Regions from separate parts of the Mediterraneibacter sp. NSJ-151 genome, predicted to be linked through region 3. Evidence: predicted binding sites of a transcription regulator. Region 3 holds the regulator's gene; each other region holds the start of a gene.
The links. Region 3 encodes Rex, which represses fermentation and respiration genes when NADH is low (regulators of the CRP and FNR family bind a similar motif). Its sites were predicted from a motif close to ATTGTTAANTANTTAACAAT; they were not measured.
Positions count from the first base shown of each region.

Region 1: the regulator Rex is predicted to act here: its motif matches at 2,611-2,630, upstream of LQE94_RS02195 (acyl-CoA carboxylase subunit beta).
Region 2: the regulator Rex is predicted to act here: its motif matches at 2,671-2,690, upstream of gap (type I glyceraldehyde-3-phosphate dehydrogenase).
Region 4: the regulator Rex is predicted to act here: its motif matches at 2,596-2,615, upstream of hypB (hydrogenase nickel incorporation protein HypB).

Region 1 covers NZ_JAKVPP010000002.1:54,822-59,042, forward strand. The annotation lists gene LQE94_RS02185 (biotin/lipoyl-containing protein) at 1-269, opposite strand, end outside; gene LQE94_RS02190 (OadG family transporter subunit) at 286-1,056, opposite strand; gene LQE94_RS02195 (acyl-CoA carboxylase subunit beta) at 1,071-2,507, opposite strand; gene LQE94_RS02200 (D-alanyl-D-alanine carboxypeptidase family protein) at 2,674-4,053, opposite strand; gene scpB (SMC-Scp complex subunit ScpB) at 4,142-4,221, opposite strand, start outside.
Region 2 covers NZ_JAKVPP010000015.1:39,625-43,845, reverse strand. The annotation lists gene tpiA (triose-phosphate isomerase) at 1-160, opposite strand, end outside; gene LQE94_RS13575 (phosphoglycerate kinase) at 234-1,427, opposite strand; gene gap (type I glyceraldehyde-3-phosphate dehydrogenase) at 1,574-2,587, opposite strand; gene LQE94_RS13565 (histidinol-phosphatase HisJ family protein) at 2,752-3,570, opposite strand; gene mnmA (tRNA 2-thiouridine(34) synthase MnmA) at 3,567-4,221, opposite strand, start outside.
Region 3 covers NZ_JAKVPP010000003.1:41,356-45,576, forward strand. The annotation lists gene abc-f (ribosomal protection-like ABC-F family protein) at 1-1,303, opposite strand, end outside; gene LQE94_RS03600 (redox-sensing transcriptional repressor Rex) at 1,530-2,177, shown strand; gene LQE94_RS03605 (NAD(P)H-hydrate dehydratase) at 2,371-3,864, shown strand; gene alr (alanine racemase) at 3,888-4,221, shown strand, end outside.
Region 4 covers NZ_JAKVPP010000001.1:277,046-281,266, forward strand. The annotation lists gene LQE94_RS01335 (transketolase) at 1-666, shown strand, start outside; gene LQE94_RS01340 (transketolase family protein) at 654-1,592, shown strand; gene LQE94_RS01345 (hypothetical protein) at 1,672-1,947, opposite strand; gene LQE94_RS01350 (hypothetical protein) at 1,963-2,361, opposite strand; gene hypB (hydrogenase nickel incorporation protein HypB) at 2,659-3,327, shown strand; gene LQE94_RS01360 (FAD-dependent oxidoreductase) at 3,357-4,221, shown strand, end outside.

The sequences.
Region 1 (4,221 bases), on a different contig from region 3:
ATTTCCATCTTCATAGCTTCAATGATAACTACTGCATCACCAGCTTCTACTTTCTGTCCAACGCTTGCTTCTACTTTAAATACTTTACCTGCTGCTCCTGCTTTAACCTGGATGCTTCCTGCTCCTGCCGCTTTAGCTGGTGCTGCTGCAGGTGCTGCAACTGGTGTTGCTGCTACAGGTGCTGCTGCAACTGGTGCTGCTCCTGCACCTTTTTCTTCTACTGTTACGTCATATACATTGCCATTTACTGTAATTGTATAGTTTTTCATTCTTGTATCCTCCTGATTAACTCCACTTATTGGATTTTCTTCTCTTAATAGAACGAACAACAAAACCATCTGTTGAAGTTCCCTCTGATGCTGCGATTGCTGCTGAAATTACAGCAATAAGCTCACTATCATCTGTTGCCGGTACCACTTCAACTGGTGCCGGTGCTGCTGCAGAAGTTTCCTTCTTTGTTTCAGCCTGTGGTTTTTTACTAAACTTATTCTGAATTGCAGGAATAAATTTAAACAGGGAAATGATAAATGAGATAAAGATCAATACAACAAATACAGTTCCCATACCTAACAATGTGTTAAGTCCTGCTTTTTTCAAAATCTCAGCCATGCCATAGTGGCCATTGACTGTGATGCTGTCCATGTTCATCTTCTCGTCAAATGTGAATTCCAGGTCACCATCTCTTGTTTCGCCTTTGAATGGTACAGTCAATGTAGCGCTGCTGCTCTTTACTGTCAGCTCATAATCCCCAAGATCTGAGATTGTACCGCACTCATCCAAACCTGCTTTCCAAGCATCAATCATAGATTTAAAATCATCTGCTTCGATTGGAAGACCTGACTGCATCAATGTCAGATTCAATTCGAGGTCTGACATGTCAGCAAACTGATCCAGATTCTCCTCGGACATATTACTGAAACTTGTAACGATTGTGTCAGCATACTGTTCCATCGTAGCCTGATCATATTCTGCCTCTTCACTAGCCTTGCTTCCACATCCTACAAGACTCAAGACTAAAATGAGGACAAGTCCTAATAAACTGAATTTTTTCTTCACTTTGCCTCACCTCACTAAACCGTACCGTGTTTTTTGTCCGGACGATCCTCTCTCTTTGTGAACAACATCTCGAATGCTCCGATTACATATTTTCTTGTATCTGCTGCTTCAATGATTGCATCAACATATCCTCTTCTTGCTGCAGACATTGGGCTTGACTGAAGTTCTTTATACTCTGCTGCTTTCTCTTTCAATGTATCTGCGTCAGCACCTTCATACATGATCTTAGCAGCCATAGTTGCATCCATCATTCCAACTTCTGCTGTTGGCCATGCAAATACCATATCTGCTCCGATTGATTTACTATTCATTGCAACATAAGCACTTCCGAATGCTTTACCTACGATTACGTTTACTTTTGGAACTGTTGCATTTGCAAATGCATATGTGAGTTTTGCAACACTTCTTGCCATATCTTTCTCAGCTTCTTTTGTCGCCTCAAATCCTGTCACACTTGTCAATGTAAGTACCGGGATAGAGAATGCATCACAGAAGTTGATGAAGTCTGTTGCTTTCTTGCATCCGTCAACTGTAAGAACTGCATCAAAGCTTTCTGCATTTCCTTCAGCGTCATATACTTTAGAACGATTTGCAACAGCTCCGACTGTCATACCATTCAGACGGATAAATCCTGTTACCATCTCTTTTGCATAATCTTTTTTTGTCTCAAAGAATACATTGTTGTCAGCGATTGTTGCAAGTGCAATACCTGTGTCTTCTGCTGCGTTTGCAAGATCAGAACAAACACGGTTCAGATCATCTGTACACTCTTCATATGAAGCATCATCTTCATTATTTGCTGGGATCATGCTAATCAATGTACGGATCTGTCCAAGGATTTCTGCCTCTGTTCCAATTCCATCAACAAGACCTGCTGTCTCACTCTGATATGCAGCACTTGCTGTATCACATTTAGAAACTTCGTTTCCTTCCAAAGCATTTGGTGAATTTACAAAAAGCTTTCCTTCTTTGCTTTCCATAAATGTAAAATCTGTAAGTCCTGGAACAACTGCCAATCCGCCACCACACATTCCAAAGATTGCTGTGATCTGTGGTACAACACCTGAAGCCATTGCCTGTTTATGATACAGGCTTCCAAATGCCTCTAGTGCGTCTGTTGCTTCCTGAAGTCTAAGTCCTGCACAATCTACAAGACCGATCACAGGTGCTCCCATCTTCATTGCCATATCATAAATATTTGCGATTTTTTTTGCATGCATCTCTCCGATAGCACCCTTTAACACTGTAGCATCCTGACTGTATACATACACAAGATTGCCATCGATCACTCCATAACCGGTAATAACGCCGTCAGACGGAGTTTCTTTTGTCTGTAAGTTAAAATCTGTATTTCTTGCTGTTACAGCACCACCGATTTCAACAAAGCTTCCCTGATCAAGCATTGCGGCAATTCTTCTGCTTGCTGGGTTTCCAGTTGCATTGTAGCTCATATTCTAGCCCTCCATATTGTAAATATTTTTAAAATAAACCAAAATTTTTGCCTATTCTAGTATAAACCACTCTTATCTAAATTTCAATCAACAAAATACATATTTTGTCATTTTTTTCACACGTTTCTTAATTTTCACGTTATTACAATTTCAATTCACATTACTATTATAATAGGAAGTTTTCCACTGTTTTCCTTGCACACCATTTATAATTTCTCCTTTCAATGGCATTTTTTACTATCAGCGTTTGTCTTTTTACGACATTTCCATCTAATAAGTACTGTATTTCTCCCACTTCTGTTTTTGCTTCAACCGGTGCATATAACTGTTTTTTCAGTACAATTTGCAAATGTACTTTTTGATCTTTCCGAACCAAAAGCTGTTCCAACTCTGCTGAATCTGTATTTTCTCCATCTTCCATATATTTCATCCACACTTTTGTATACGATTTTCCACTTATTTTCCCATTATCCGGAACTCCATTTACAACTGGAATTTTAATATCTGCCAATTCTTTTGAAATGTTTTCCTTTCCTATCATAACATATTCAAATGAGTCCAATCCATATTGTATCAATTTACGTGTATCCTGCCATTTATAGCCCTTGTTATTTGGCCAGCCACAACCTAAAAGTGCAACAATTAATTTTTTATTATTTTGTTCCAAAGCTCCTACATAACAATATCCTGCCTCACCCGTAAATCCTGTTTTCCCTGCTATTGCACCCTCCATCATTTTCAAAAATGCGTTATGATTATTGCATATATACTTGTATACATGTGAGCAATCTTCAAAGTGATGTGTTTCTGTCTGTGATATTGCCACAAACTGTTTTGCCTGTGCTGAATCCTGTATGCAATATTTCATGATTCGTGCAAGTTCTTCCGCTGTTGTCTGATGACTTCCGTTTTTGTCTGAAGCATCTAATCCATTTGGTGTAATAAAATAAGTATTTTTACATCCTAAGCTTTGTGCTTTTTGATTCATCATATCTGCAAAACCCTCCACACTGCCTCCAATATGTTCTGCAATCATGACCGCCGCATCATTATGGGATTCCAACATCAATGAATATAACAAATCCCTCAACAAAATTTTTTCTCCTTCGACAACTCCCAATCGTACTTTAGGCTGATTTACTGCATTTGAACTTGCTATAACAACATCATCCAAATCACCATATTCTAATGCAAGAATGCAGGTCATAATCTTTGTTGTGCTTGCCATCGCACGTTTTTGTCCTCCATTTTTTTCAAACAATATTCTTCCGCTTTTTGCATCCATGAGCACCGCAGATTGAGCATATAAATCATGCGGTTCCTGAATCTTACTTTTTTCAGATGCTTCTGTTTCTTTTGTATTTTGTATTTTTCTAGTAGTATACACCTCCGTTTCATTCACCATACACATCGGAACAGAATAATTTTCTTCATTTGAGCAGATAAAATCCCACAAAAAATAAAAGCCAATGATAAATATCGATGCAAGCATCAACACCTCCATGGCTCTCTTTTTGTTTAATATTCTATTTTTCTTCAGCATCATAAATTCACCCGACATTATTTATTAACTATTATATGCCGGTCTATTTGCTATATGTCTTGCAAATTACAACTATACAAACGAATCCACTTTACAAATTCAATTTCAGTTCCGCTTCATCTTCTGCCTCTTCTTTAAACTGCTCAATTTGATCTGTATTAAGCATCGGAA
Region 2 (4,221 bases), on a different contig from region 3:
TTGCTTCCACAACAGGAACGATGTCGATTGCTGGTACACAGAATACAACATCAACTTCTTCATTTGCTACTAATGGTTTTAATTCTTCTACAAGTGCTACTGCCTCACTTGGAGTTTTGTTCATTTTCCAGTTTCCTGCTACAATTTTCTTTCTTGCCATTTTATTGGCCTCCTCATCTATTTTTTGTTAAAACAATTTTATTATTCAAAATCATTTGCTGAATAACAGATAATTAACGGTCATTTGCTGCTGCAACACCTGGTAATTCTTTTCCTTCAAGGAATTCCAGAGAAGCTCCACCACCTGTTGAGATATGTGTCATCTTGTCACCATATCCAAGCTGGTTAACTGCTGCTGCAGAATCTCCACCACCAATGATTGTAACTGCATCAGTATCAGCAAGTGCTTTTGCAACTGTCTCTGTTCCTGTAGCGAATTTAGGCATCTCGAAACATCCCATTGGTCCGTTCCATACAACTGTCTTCGCATCTTTTACAGCGTCAGCATATAACTTAGCTGTCTCTGGACCTACATCAAGTCCCATCCATCCTTCTGGAATCTCTCCCATAGGAACTACTTTTGTATTTGCATCATTAGAGAATTCATCTGCAATGATTGCATCTACAGGAAGAAGAAGTTTTACACCTTTTTCTTCAGCTTTTTTGATCATATCCAATGCATACTGGCAGTAATCCTCTTCAAGAAGAGAATTTCCTACTTTTCCACCCTGAGCTTTACTGAATGTGAAGCACATTCCACCACCGATGATCAATGTATCTACTTTATCAAGTAAGTTCTCGATTACAGAGATTTTGCTTGAAACTTTAGAACCACCAAGGATTGCTACGAATGGTCTCTCTGGATTGTTTACTGCATTACCAAGGAAATCAATCTCTTTCTGCATTAAGTATCCAACAACTGCTGTATCAACGAACTGTGTTACACCAACGTTAGAGCAGTGTGCTCTATGAGCTGTTCCGAATGCATCGTTAACGAATACATCACACAGAGATGCAAGATCTTTGCTGAATGCCTCTCCGTTCTTTGTCTCTTCAGCTCTGTAACGAGTGTTCTCAAGAAGGATGATATCTCCATCTTTCATAGCTTCTACTGCTGCTCTTGCGTTTGGTCCTACTACTTCTGGATCAGCAGCAAATTTTACTTCCTGTCCAAGTAATTCTGATAAACGAACTGCTACTGGAGCAAGTGATAATTCTGGCTTTGGCTCTCCCTTTGGTTTTCCAAGGTGAGAACAAAGAATAATCTTTCCTCCATCTGCAACTAATTTTTTGATTGTTGGAAGAGCTGCTACAAGACGGTTTTCATCTGTAATTTTTCCATCGATCAATGGAACGTTGAAGTCGCATCTTACAAGAACTCTTTTGCCCTTTACGTTGATATCATCTACTGATTTTTTGTTAAGCATAGTTGTAATTCTCCTTTTTTATAAAGCATTTTAAATTTATAGAAAATCGTTCCTTATAAATTTAAAAAGGGTCCGGCCCCAATAAGACCGGACCCTTTGTGAGTCTATTTCCGGACATACATCCGTTTCATATTCCCAATTTCGGCTTACAGTAATGTTCCGAAATGTTTGATTGTTCTTACCATCTGGCTTGTGTAAGAGTTCTCGTTGTCATACCAAGATACAACCTGAACCTCTGTATTTCCATCACCTGTTGGAAGAGCCATTGTCTGTGTAGCATCGAACAGAGAACCAAATTTCATTCCTACGATATCGCTAGATACGATCTGATCTGTGTTGTATCCGAATGATTCGTTAGAAGCTGCTTTCATAGCTTCGTTGATCTGGTCAACTGTAACTTCACCTTTAACTACTGCTGTAAGGATTGTTGTTGATCCTGTTGGAGTAGGAACACGCTGAGCAGAACCAATCAGTTTTCCGTTCAGTTCTGGGATAACCAGACCGATTGCTTTTGCTGCACCTGTGCTGTTAGGTACGATATTAACTGCTGCTGCACGAGATCTTCTGAGGTCACCTTTTCTCTGTGGCCCATCAAGAGTCATCTGATCTCCTGTATATGCATGGATTGTGCACATGATACCAGACTGAATTTCTGCAAGATCATTCAATGCTTTAGCCATTGGAGCTAAACAGTTTGTTGTACAAGAAGCTGCTGAGATGATTGTATCATCTTTTGTAAGCTGCTCGTGGTTTACATTGTAAACGATTGTAGGAAGGTCATTTCCTGCTGGTGCAGAAATAATAACGTGTTTAGCACCTGCATCGATATGAGCCTGAGCTTTTGCTTTAGATGTGTAGAATCCTGTACACTCCAGAACAACGTCAACACCAATCTCTCCCCATGGAAGTTCAGCTGCGTTAGCTTTTGCGTAAATTTTGATTTCTTTTCCGTCAACTGTGATAGAGTCTTCTCCTGCCTCTACTTTGTCAGCCAGTGCATATCTTCCCTGTGTTGAATCATATTTCAACAGGTGAGCAAGCATGCTTGGAGATGTTAAATCGTTGATTGCTACAATTTCAAATCCCTCTGCTCCGAACATCTGTCTGAATGCAAGACGTCCAATACGTCCAAAACCATTAATCGCTACTTTTACTGCCATGATTAATTCCTCCTAAAGTTATATAAATTGTTAACTGTAATACAGTCTATCATGGTGATATCCATTTAACAAAGCTCAATTACTTTGTTAAAGATTCATCAACTGAGATTATTGTACTAAAACAAAAACAAAAATTCAAGTCCTAAATCCATTTTGTTTGTTTTTTATGTAAGTTGTTTAAAAATCGGTTTTCTTTCTTCAAATTCTGTATAATATTTAAACCCACAAGCCTTTAAGACATCATTTACCTTTCCGAAATCATATGCAATATGTTCCGGCTTATGTCCGTCCGCTCCAATCGTTATGATTTCTCCTCCAAGCTCCCGGTATCTTTTCAACACATCCGGGTGCGGATTACAAAACGGAAGTCCATATTTCCATCCTGCGGTATTTAACTCAATGCCCTTTCCAAGCTCAATAACGCGTTTTAGAATTTCATCAATAATATCTGAAAACTCTGTCTGTGAATATTCTTTTTCCTTGTAAGTCCCATAACGCACTACATAGTCCAAATGCCCCAGCACATCGAATGCTGTTACATGTTGCAGGTTTTCTAAAGTATTCTCAAATCCTTTTCTATATAATTCGCGGTCCGACAATTCAGCGAACCCCTCTCTGTAGTACGGATCTTTCCCATCTACCAGATGTACAGAACCAATTACAAAATCAAATGGATACTGTTGTGTCAGTTTTTGATAGAATTCTTGCAAATGAGTCTGCAGTCCAAGCTCTATTCCAATTCGAATATGTATCTTATCTTCATATTCTTTCTGTATTTTTTTCATGGTATGCATATATTCATCCAAATCGAATTGAAAAGCATCTTTCCCAAATTCTGTATCAGAAGGAAAATCTTTATCAAAATGATCTGTAATGCAAATTGATCTTAATCCTTTTGCTATTGCACCATCTATCATTTTTTCCACCGGCGTATCACTGTCTGTAGAAAAAATGGTGTGCATATGGCTGTCGCTTAATATCATATGATTGTTCCGCCTCCAAGTACATATTCTCCATCATACAATACAACTGCCTGTCCCGGGGTCACTGCTCTTTGTGGTTCTTCAAATGTACAGGTAATCTCATCTTCACCTGTTTTTTCTACCGTACACCAGGCACCTTTATGATTATATCTGATTTTTGCAAAAACTCTTTTTGGTTCCGGCAAATCTTCAACCGACATAAAATTCACCCTGTTTGCCTTTAATGTGGTTGTCATTGAATCTTCATTTGTTCCAATCACAACTTCATTTGTCTCCGGACGAATTTCCAATACAAAAGCCGGGTATCCCAATGACAGACCAAGACCTTTTCGTTGCCCCACTGTATAATGAATGATTCCTTTATGCTTTCCTAAAACCTTCCCATCTAATGTTACAAAATTACCTTCCGGAATTTTTACACCTGCATTTTCTTCTATATAAGCAGCATAGTCTCCATCCGGTACAAAACATATATCCTGACTGTCCGGCTTATTTGCAACCAATAATCCTATCTTCTCTGCTATCTTGCGAATCTCATCTTTTGAATACTGTCCGACTGGCATCAACGTTCTTTTCAGTTGTTCTTGTGTCAAATTGTACAGTGCATAAGTCTGATCCTTTGCCAGTGTAGCAGAACGCCGAATCGCATAT
Region 3 (4,221 bases):
CAGTAAACTGAAAAGCAGCTAAAGTGTTTCGAATCTGAGTATTTGTTAGTGATGGATAGTCGTCGGAAATTTCTTCAAAAATAGTCTTATTATCATGAAGTACGTGGTGCTCCTGATCATAGTATCCAATCTTTACCTTAGAACCTAAAGTAAAAGCACCTTCATCGGCATCTAATACCTGATTTAAAATTTTTAATAAAGTTGTTTTTCCGGTTCCGTTATCTCCGATGATTGCAACATGCTCACCACGTTTGATTTCAAATGAAATATCGGAAAACAGGGTTTGTGTCTCAAATCTTTTTGTTAAATGTTCAACTGTTAAAACATCATTACCACTGATACAAGATGGATTCAGCTCAAAATGCATTTCCTGTGTGGAATCCATCGGTTTGTCAATACGTTCTATTTTGTCAAGCATTTTTTCGCGGCTTTCAGCACGCTTGATAGATTTTTCTCGATTAAAAGATTTTAATTTTTCAATTACTGCCTCTTGGTGTTTGATTTCTCTTTGTTGATTTAAATATTCTTTCATTTGTGCATCGCGTAACTGACGTTTTTTTTCGGCGTAATCTTTATAATTACCATTATACATACGAAGATGCCCTTGATCTATTTCAACAACCTTAGTTACGACTCTGTTTAAGAAGAAACGGTCATGTGATACGATGAATACAGCTCCCGGGTAATTTAACAGATATGTTTCTAACCAGGATATAGAATTTAAGTCCAAATGGTTGGTCGGCTCATCCAATAATAGGATATCTGGTTTTGTTAACAGAAGTTTGCCTAAGGAAACACGCGTTTTTTGTCCACCTGATAGCGTGCTGGCTTCCTTTGAAAACTCATTTTCCTGAAAACCAAGTCCTTTTAACACCCCTATGATTTCACTTTCATATGCATATCCGTTCTTGGATTCAAATTCAGACATCAGACGGTTGTAAGTATTCAAGCGAGTCTGTAATTCATCACCGGATAAGCCTTTTAATTCGTGTTCAATCGTACGAATTTGTTCTTCAAGTCTTATAATGTCTGCTTTTGCAGTTTTTAATTCTTCGTAAATACTATTTCCACTGATTAGATTTTGCTGCTGTGCAAGATAACCAATTGTTTTCCCTTTTGTAAGAACAATATTCCCGCTGTCTGTTGGCTCTTCGCCAATGATCATTTTTAAAATTGTTGATTTTCCGGCACCATTCACACCGACAAAAGCAACCTTTTCTCTATCTTCAATATGGAAAGAACCATCTTTTACAATGATGCGTTCTCCGAAAGATTTATTTAGATTATGACATGCAAGTATCATATATACATCCTCCTATATTTAAGCATATCGTATTTATTATATCGAAATACAGATAAAATACAACTAAAGAATTTAGATTTCACAAAAAAATTCAGATAAAATAGTGTGAAAACCGACGAAATATAAAAAAATTTTAGATAAAATACAAAAAAAGTATGTCAAAAGTTTGACTTTGTTAAAATAAAACTTTATAATAGATATAGTTTATATTTGGAGGACGATAAGTGTGGAGTCAAGAGGAATATCAAAGGCTGTTATTGGGAGACTTCCAAGATATTACAGATATCTTGGTGAACTCAATGAAGCCGGAGTAGAAAGAATATCATCAAGTGATTTAAGTAAAAAAATGCATGTAACAGCATCACAGATTCGCCAGGATTTGAATAATTTTGGTGGATTTGGCCAACAAGGATATGGTTATAATGTAAAGTATCTTCGCACGGAGATTGGTAAGATACTGGGATTGGACCAGAGTCACAATATGGTAATCATAGGAGCAGGTAATTTAGGACAGGCACTTGCAAATTATGCATCTTTTGCAAGAAATGGATTTATTTTAAAAGGAATCTTTGATGTGAATCCTGAATTGAAAGGAAAAGTGATCAGAGACATTCCGATTCGAATGATGGATGAATTAGAGACAGTTCTTCAGGAAGAAAATATTGATATTGTAGCACTCACAATTCCAAAAACAAAAGCGGTTGAAGTATCTGATATTCTGGTACGTAATGGCATTAAAGCAATTTGGAATTTTGCACATACAGATTTGAATCTTCCGAAAGATGTGATTGTAGAAAGTGTCCATTTATCTGATAGCTTGATGAAGTTGTCCTATAATATTACCCGATACAAAGAAGAACATGGGGAAGATTAGAAGTATCATAACGTGCAAAAGGGTTGTTTAATGCCTTTGCACGTTATTTGTATTTACGCGAGCAACGAGCCAAAGTCCGTGCTTGCACGAGACCTTGGCGACTGCCGCGATAACTTGAGAAACTCGCGAAGCGTGTTTCTCATAGTTTGGAGATAATTATTTTATTTCGTGCTTTAAGAAAGGATGAGTAAAAATGCGATATTTGCCTACTGGAAATTGGATGCAAAAAGCTGACGCACACACAATTCATGAAATAGGAATTCCATCTTTGGTGCTGATGGAGAGAGCTGCATTGGGAATTGCTGAGGTTATAAAATCGAAAGTTTTGAAGAACAAAAAGATACTGATAGTTTGTGGTTCCGGAAATAATGGAGGAGACGGATTTGCAATCGCAAGATTGTTACATGATGAGAATTATTCCGTAGGAATTGCATTTGTTGGAAAAACAGAGTCAATGAGCGATGAATGTAAACAACAATATTGTATTTGTAAAAATATTGGGATATCGATAGAGACAGAAATCCCTGATGAAGAGTATGGCGTGATCGTAGATGCGATTTTTGGCGTTGGACTTTGCCGGGAGATAAGCGGTAAATATGCTTCCGTGATAGAGTGTTTAAATGCAATGGAAGGATATAAAGTTGCGGTAGATATACCCTCGGGAGTCAGTTCTTTGGACGGAAAAATTTTAGGTATAGCATTTAAAGCGGACTTGACGGTTTCTGTACAATGTGAGAAACTAGGAACTGTTCTGTATCCGGGAAAAGATTTTGCAGGAGAAGTAGTTGTAAAATCAATCGGTATCAATACAGAACTTTACCAAAATAATATAGAAATATGTTATACACTGGAACAAGATGATCTTTGCACATGTCTGCCGAAACGTGTGGCAAATTCGCATAAAGGAACATATGGGAAAGTGCTTATGATTACCGGAAGCAAGGGAATGGCCGGAGCAGCATATTTAAGTGCAAAAGCAGCATATGTAAGCGGAGCAGGGCTTGTTCAGATATATACTGCCAAAGAAAACAGAAGCATTCTTCAACAACTGCTGCCAGAAGCAATTATCTCCACTTATACAGAATATTCTGAAGAAGAATTGAAACAATTATTAAATTGGGCAGATGTTGTATGTATTGGATGTGGACTTGGCCAGGAAAAAACAGCAGATAAATTATTACAAGGGGTATTTCAATTCTGTAAAGTCCCATGTATTATTGATGCAGATGGAATCAATCTTTTATCTGAAAAGATGGAATTGCTTGAAAAAAGTACATTTCCGATAGCATTAACTCCACACATGAAGGAAATGACGAGACTTTTAAAGTGCTCGGTCGCAAAATTAAATGCAGATCGTATGAATATATTGACTGATTTTGTGAAACGGTATCCTGTTGTTTGTGCGTTGAAAGACGCTCGTACGCTTGTAGCAAAAGAAGATCATCCTTTATTTGTAAATACTGCAGGAAATAGTGCGATGGCAAAAGCAGGTTCGGGAGATGTTCTTGCTGGTGTGATCACAGGGCTTACAGCACAACATATGAATTTGTATGATAGTGTTGTGTCAGGAGTGTATCTTCATGCAAACGGAGGAGATTATGCAAGAAAAAGCTGTGGCGTTTACAGTGTACTGGCAGAAGATTTGATTTCAGGAATAAAAGATGTACTAAAGCAGGTAGAACAGTAATATTTGATATGGAGGAATAGAACATGAAACAATATACACGTGTGTATGCAAAAATTGATTTGGATGCAATTGCATATAACATGGAACAAATGAAGGAGCGAATCGGAACAGGAGCAAAGTTGGTTGCGGTTATTAAAACAGATGGATATGGACATGGTGCGATTCCAATTGCCAGAATGTTCGAATCAGTGGATTATGTATGGGGTTATGCGACAGCTAGTCTTGATGAAGCTGCTCTCTTGCGTAAGGCTGGAATTTGTAAGCCAATCCTTGTATTGGGATGTGTATTTCCAGATCAGTATGAGGATATGATCCGTTACGAAGTACGTCCTGCTACATATACAGAAGAAATGGCAA
Region 4 (4,221 bases), on a different contig from region 3:
GACCGTGACCGTTTTGTTCTTTCAAAAGGACACACAGCACCGGGATTGTATTCTGCATTGGCAAACAGGGGATATTTCCCTGTAGAAGATTTGAAAACACTTCGTCATACAGGTTCTTATCTGCAGGGACATCCGGATATGAAACATATCCCGGGTGTAGATATGTCATCTGGTTCACTTGGACAGGGAATTTCAGCCGCAGTAGGTATGGCACTTGCTGCAAAATTGTCTAATGAAGATTATCGTGTATATACACTTCTTGGAGATGGTGAAATTCAGGAAGGACAGGTATGGGAGGCATCTATGCTCGCAGGTTCCCGTAAACTGGACAACCTGGTTGTGATCGTAGATAATAATAATTTACAGATTGACGGAACAATTGAAGAGGTAAACTCTCCATATCCAATTGATAAGAAATTCGAAGCATTCAATTTCCATGTAATTACAATTAATGGTAATGATATGGATGAGATTGCAGCAGCTTTGAAAGAAGCAAGAGAGACAAAGGGAATGCCGACAGCAATTATTGCAAAGACAACAAAAGGAAAAGGTGTTTCCTTCATGGAGAATGCAGTAGGCTGGCATGGAAAAGCTCCAAACGATGAAGAATATAAGATCGCAATGGAAGATTTAGAGAAAGCAGGTGAAGCATTATGTCAGAAGTAAAGAAGATCGCAACGAGAGATAGTTATGGTAATGCTTTAGTTGAGCTTGGTAAAGAACATGACAATTTAGTTGTTCTGGATGCCGACCTGGCAGCAGCAACAAAGACTGGTGTGTTCAAAAAAGAATTTCCAGAGAGACATATTGACTGTGGTATCGCAGAAGGCAATATGGTAGGTGTAGCAGCAGGACTGGCAGCAGCAGGAAAGGTTCCATTTGCAAGTTCTTTTGCAATGTTTGCAGCCGGACGTGCATTTGAGCAGATTCGTAACTCTGTTGCATATCCACATTTAAACGTAAAGATCGGAGCAACTCATGCAGGTATTTCTGTAGGAGAGGACGGAGCAACTCACCAGTGTAACGAAGATATCGCACTGATGCGTTCAATTCCGGGAATGGTTGTTCTTAATCCATCCGATGATATAGAAGCAAGAGCTGCTGTAAAAGCTGCTTATGAGTATGAAGGACCGGTTTATTTGAGATTTGGTCGTCTGGCAGTGCCGGTTATCAATGATAGAGAAGATTACAAATTTGAGATGGGTAAAGGTGTTGTTCTTCGTGAAGGAAAAGATCTCACAATCGTAGCCAGCGGACTGCCGGTTGCAAATTGTCTGGAAGTGGCAGAAAGATTATCTGCAGAAGGAATTGAAGCGAAAGTAATCAATATCCATACAATCAAACCTCTGGATGAAGATTTAATCGTTGCAGCAGCAAAAGAGACAGGTAAAGTAGTTACAGTTGAAGAACATTCTGTAATCGGCGGACTTGGAAGTGCAGTATGTGATGTGCTTTCAGAGAAAGCTCCAACAAAAGTTCTGAAGATTGGTGTGAATGATGTGTTTGGAGAATCCGGACCGGCATTAGAACTGCTTAAGAAATATGGTTTGGATACAGATGGAATTTATGAGAAAGTGAAAGCTTTCTGCTAAGATAAGAACCGAATAGGGATGAAATCAGGCGGCTTTTTCGTATGAGAAAAAGCCGCCTGATTTCATCCCTATTCGGTTCTTATACTGTTTTTCTTCTATGAGCAAAAGTGGTTAATCCCCATAATACAACTCCACAAATGATAACTACAATTCCAAGAAAAGTATCATTAAGGCTCAAATCGAAAAATGCTTCTCCCTCCCGTAATTGAAAAACACCATCAATTGACCACATCAGTGTTGCACCCCAATACATTAATGCAAGTTTATGCAACTGGAATTGTTGGATAAACTGTGGGTGTGAGAAACAAATTATGCTTGTGAAGACCGCTGCAAGAAAAGTTAATATCAAACACATAAACAATTCCTCCTACTAATCAGTAACGATAGATTTGTCGGACTGTTTTTTTAGTGCCATATAACAAACAGCAACTGCGATAAACCATGTAAATGTAACTGTAAGAGCCATAGCAGTACCTACGGTTGCAATTTCGGTCAACATAGGACTAATGTCATTTGGATTGTTTAGCGCAGTAAGGAAAGGAAACCAGGGAACAATCTCGCCGTGCCAGATGTGTTCGATAAGAAGCAGAAAACTTCCTCCCCATAAGAGTGTGCTTAACCATTGCAGTTTCTGAACAAGGTAAGATGAAAATGTGACAGATTCCTGCTGTTTAGATTCAGAAGAATTGTCCTTGCTTACCTTGCGATTGTGATGTGCGGCTGCAGATACAACGATTGCTTCGGTAGCCGGTGCTAAAAAGCATGCCATGTAAAAACCCCCTTTAAATAAAATAGTGTAATATTGAAAATTACCTTTCGAATAGTTACAAAGTATCATATTAAATAGGGAGTGTCAAGTAAGGCTGAAATAAAAAAGGATGTTCTGGTTATACCAGATACCAAAACGAGAAAAAACGAATTAAATAAAAGAAAATGAGAAAATATTAGTGTGAAATACACGAAAAAATCAAGATAAATTGACAAAAATCGTGCAAAATAATATAATGATAGAAAAATGACAATAATTGGTATAGCCAATTATTAATAAACAGAAGGAGGAAATGTAATGGGGAAATTCAGAACGCTGGAAATTAAGCAGAGTGTCTTTGCGGATAATGATAAACGAGCGGATGAAGTGAGAAAAGAATTGAAAGAAAAAAAGGTCTATCTTTTAAATTTAATGTCATCACCTGGTTCTGGGAAGACAACGACATTAACAAGAACGATAGAAGCATTAAAGAATCAGATTCGAATCGGAGTGATGGAAGCGGATATTGATTCTGATGTGGATGCTAAGACTATTTCAGAATTAGGTGTGAAAGCGATCCAGTTACATACAGGTGGAATGTGTCATCTGGATGCAGATATGACAGCACAAGGATTAGAAGGATTGGAGACGGGGGATATAGATCTGGCAATTCTGGAAAATGTGGGGAATCTTGTCTGTCCTGCTGAATTTGATACAGGAGCAGTAAAAAATGCAATGATCTTAAGTGTACCGGAAGGGGATGACAAACCATTAAAATATCCATTGATGTTTTCAATTTGCGATGTTGTATTGATTAATAAGATAGATGTTATGCCGTATTTTGATTTCGATATGGAAGCTTGCAAAAAAAATATTTTAATGCGTAATCCGAATGCAAAGATTATTCCGATTTGTGCGAAAACAGGAGAAGGGATAGATAAGTGGGCAGACTGGCTTCTGAATGAAGTAAAGATTTGGCAAGAATAAAAATTAAAATGAAAGGAAGGGGTAAAATTATGGCTGAAGAGAGAGAACTGATTTTGAAACTGGGACAGAAAGTCACAGACAGGATTGGTCACAAAGTTACAGTAGATGATCCGGAATATTGGGGACTGGCCGGAGTTGTAACAGATGAGATGGCTGAGGTAGCATTGAAGATGAAAGTCCGAAAACCGATGACATTTTCACAGCTTTTAAAAGCCACAGGAAAAGAAGAAAAAGAACTGCAGAAATTGTTGGATGACATGAGTGAGATTGGGCTTCTGGAATACAACTGGGAGAATCCGAAAAAAGAAAAACAATATGTACTTCCAATGTTTGTTCCGGGAAGCGCAGAGTTCTTCAACATGAATGAAGAACGATTAAAAGAACATCCGGAACTGGCTCATTTTTTTGAACGTATGTCAAGGCTTCCGCTTGAGAAGGTAACTCCAATGGTACCGCCTGGAGGAGCTGGAATCGGAATGCATGTAATACCGGTGGAAAAAGCGATCGAGATGGAGAATCAGTCGGTAGATATTGAACATATTTCACATTGGTTAAAAAAATATGATGGAAAATACGCAGCCAGTCCATGTTCTTGTCGATTGTCCAGAAAAACATATGGGGAAGGCTGTGCAGATGATCCGGCAGACTGGTGTATTGCGGTAGGTGATATGGCGGACTATGTTGTTGAGACAAATAAAGGTGGAAGATATATTACTTATGATGAAGTGATAGATATTTTAAAACGTGCAGAAGATAATGGATTTGTTCATCAGATTACAAATATAGACGGCGAAAATAAGATTTTTGCAATCTGTAACTGTAATGTTAATGTTTGTTATGCGTTACGTACATCACAGTTATTTAATACTCCGAACATGTCTCGTTCTGCATACG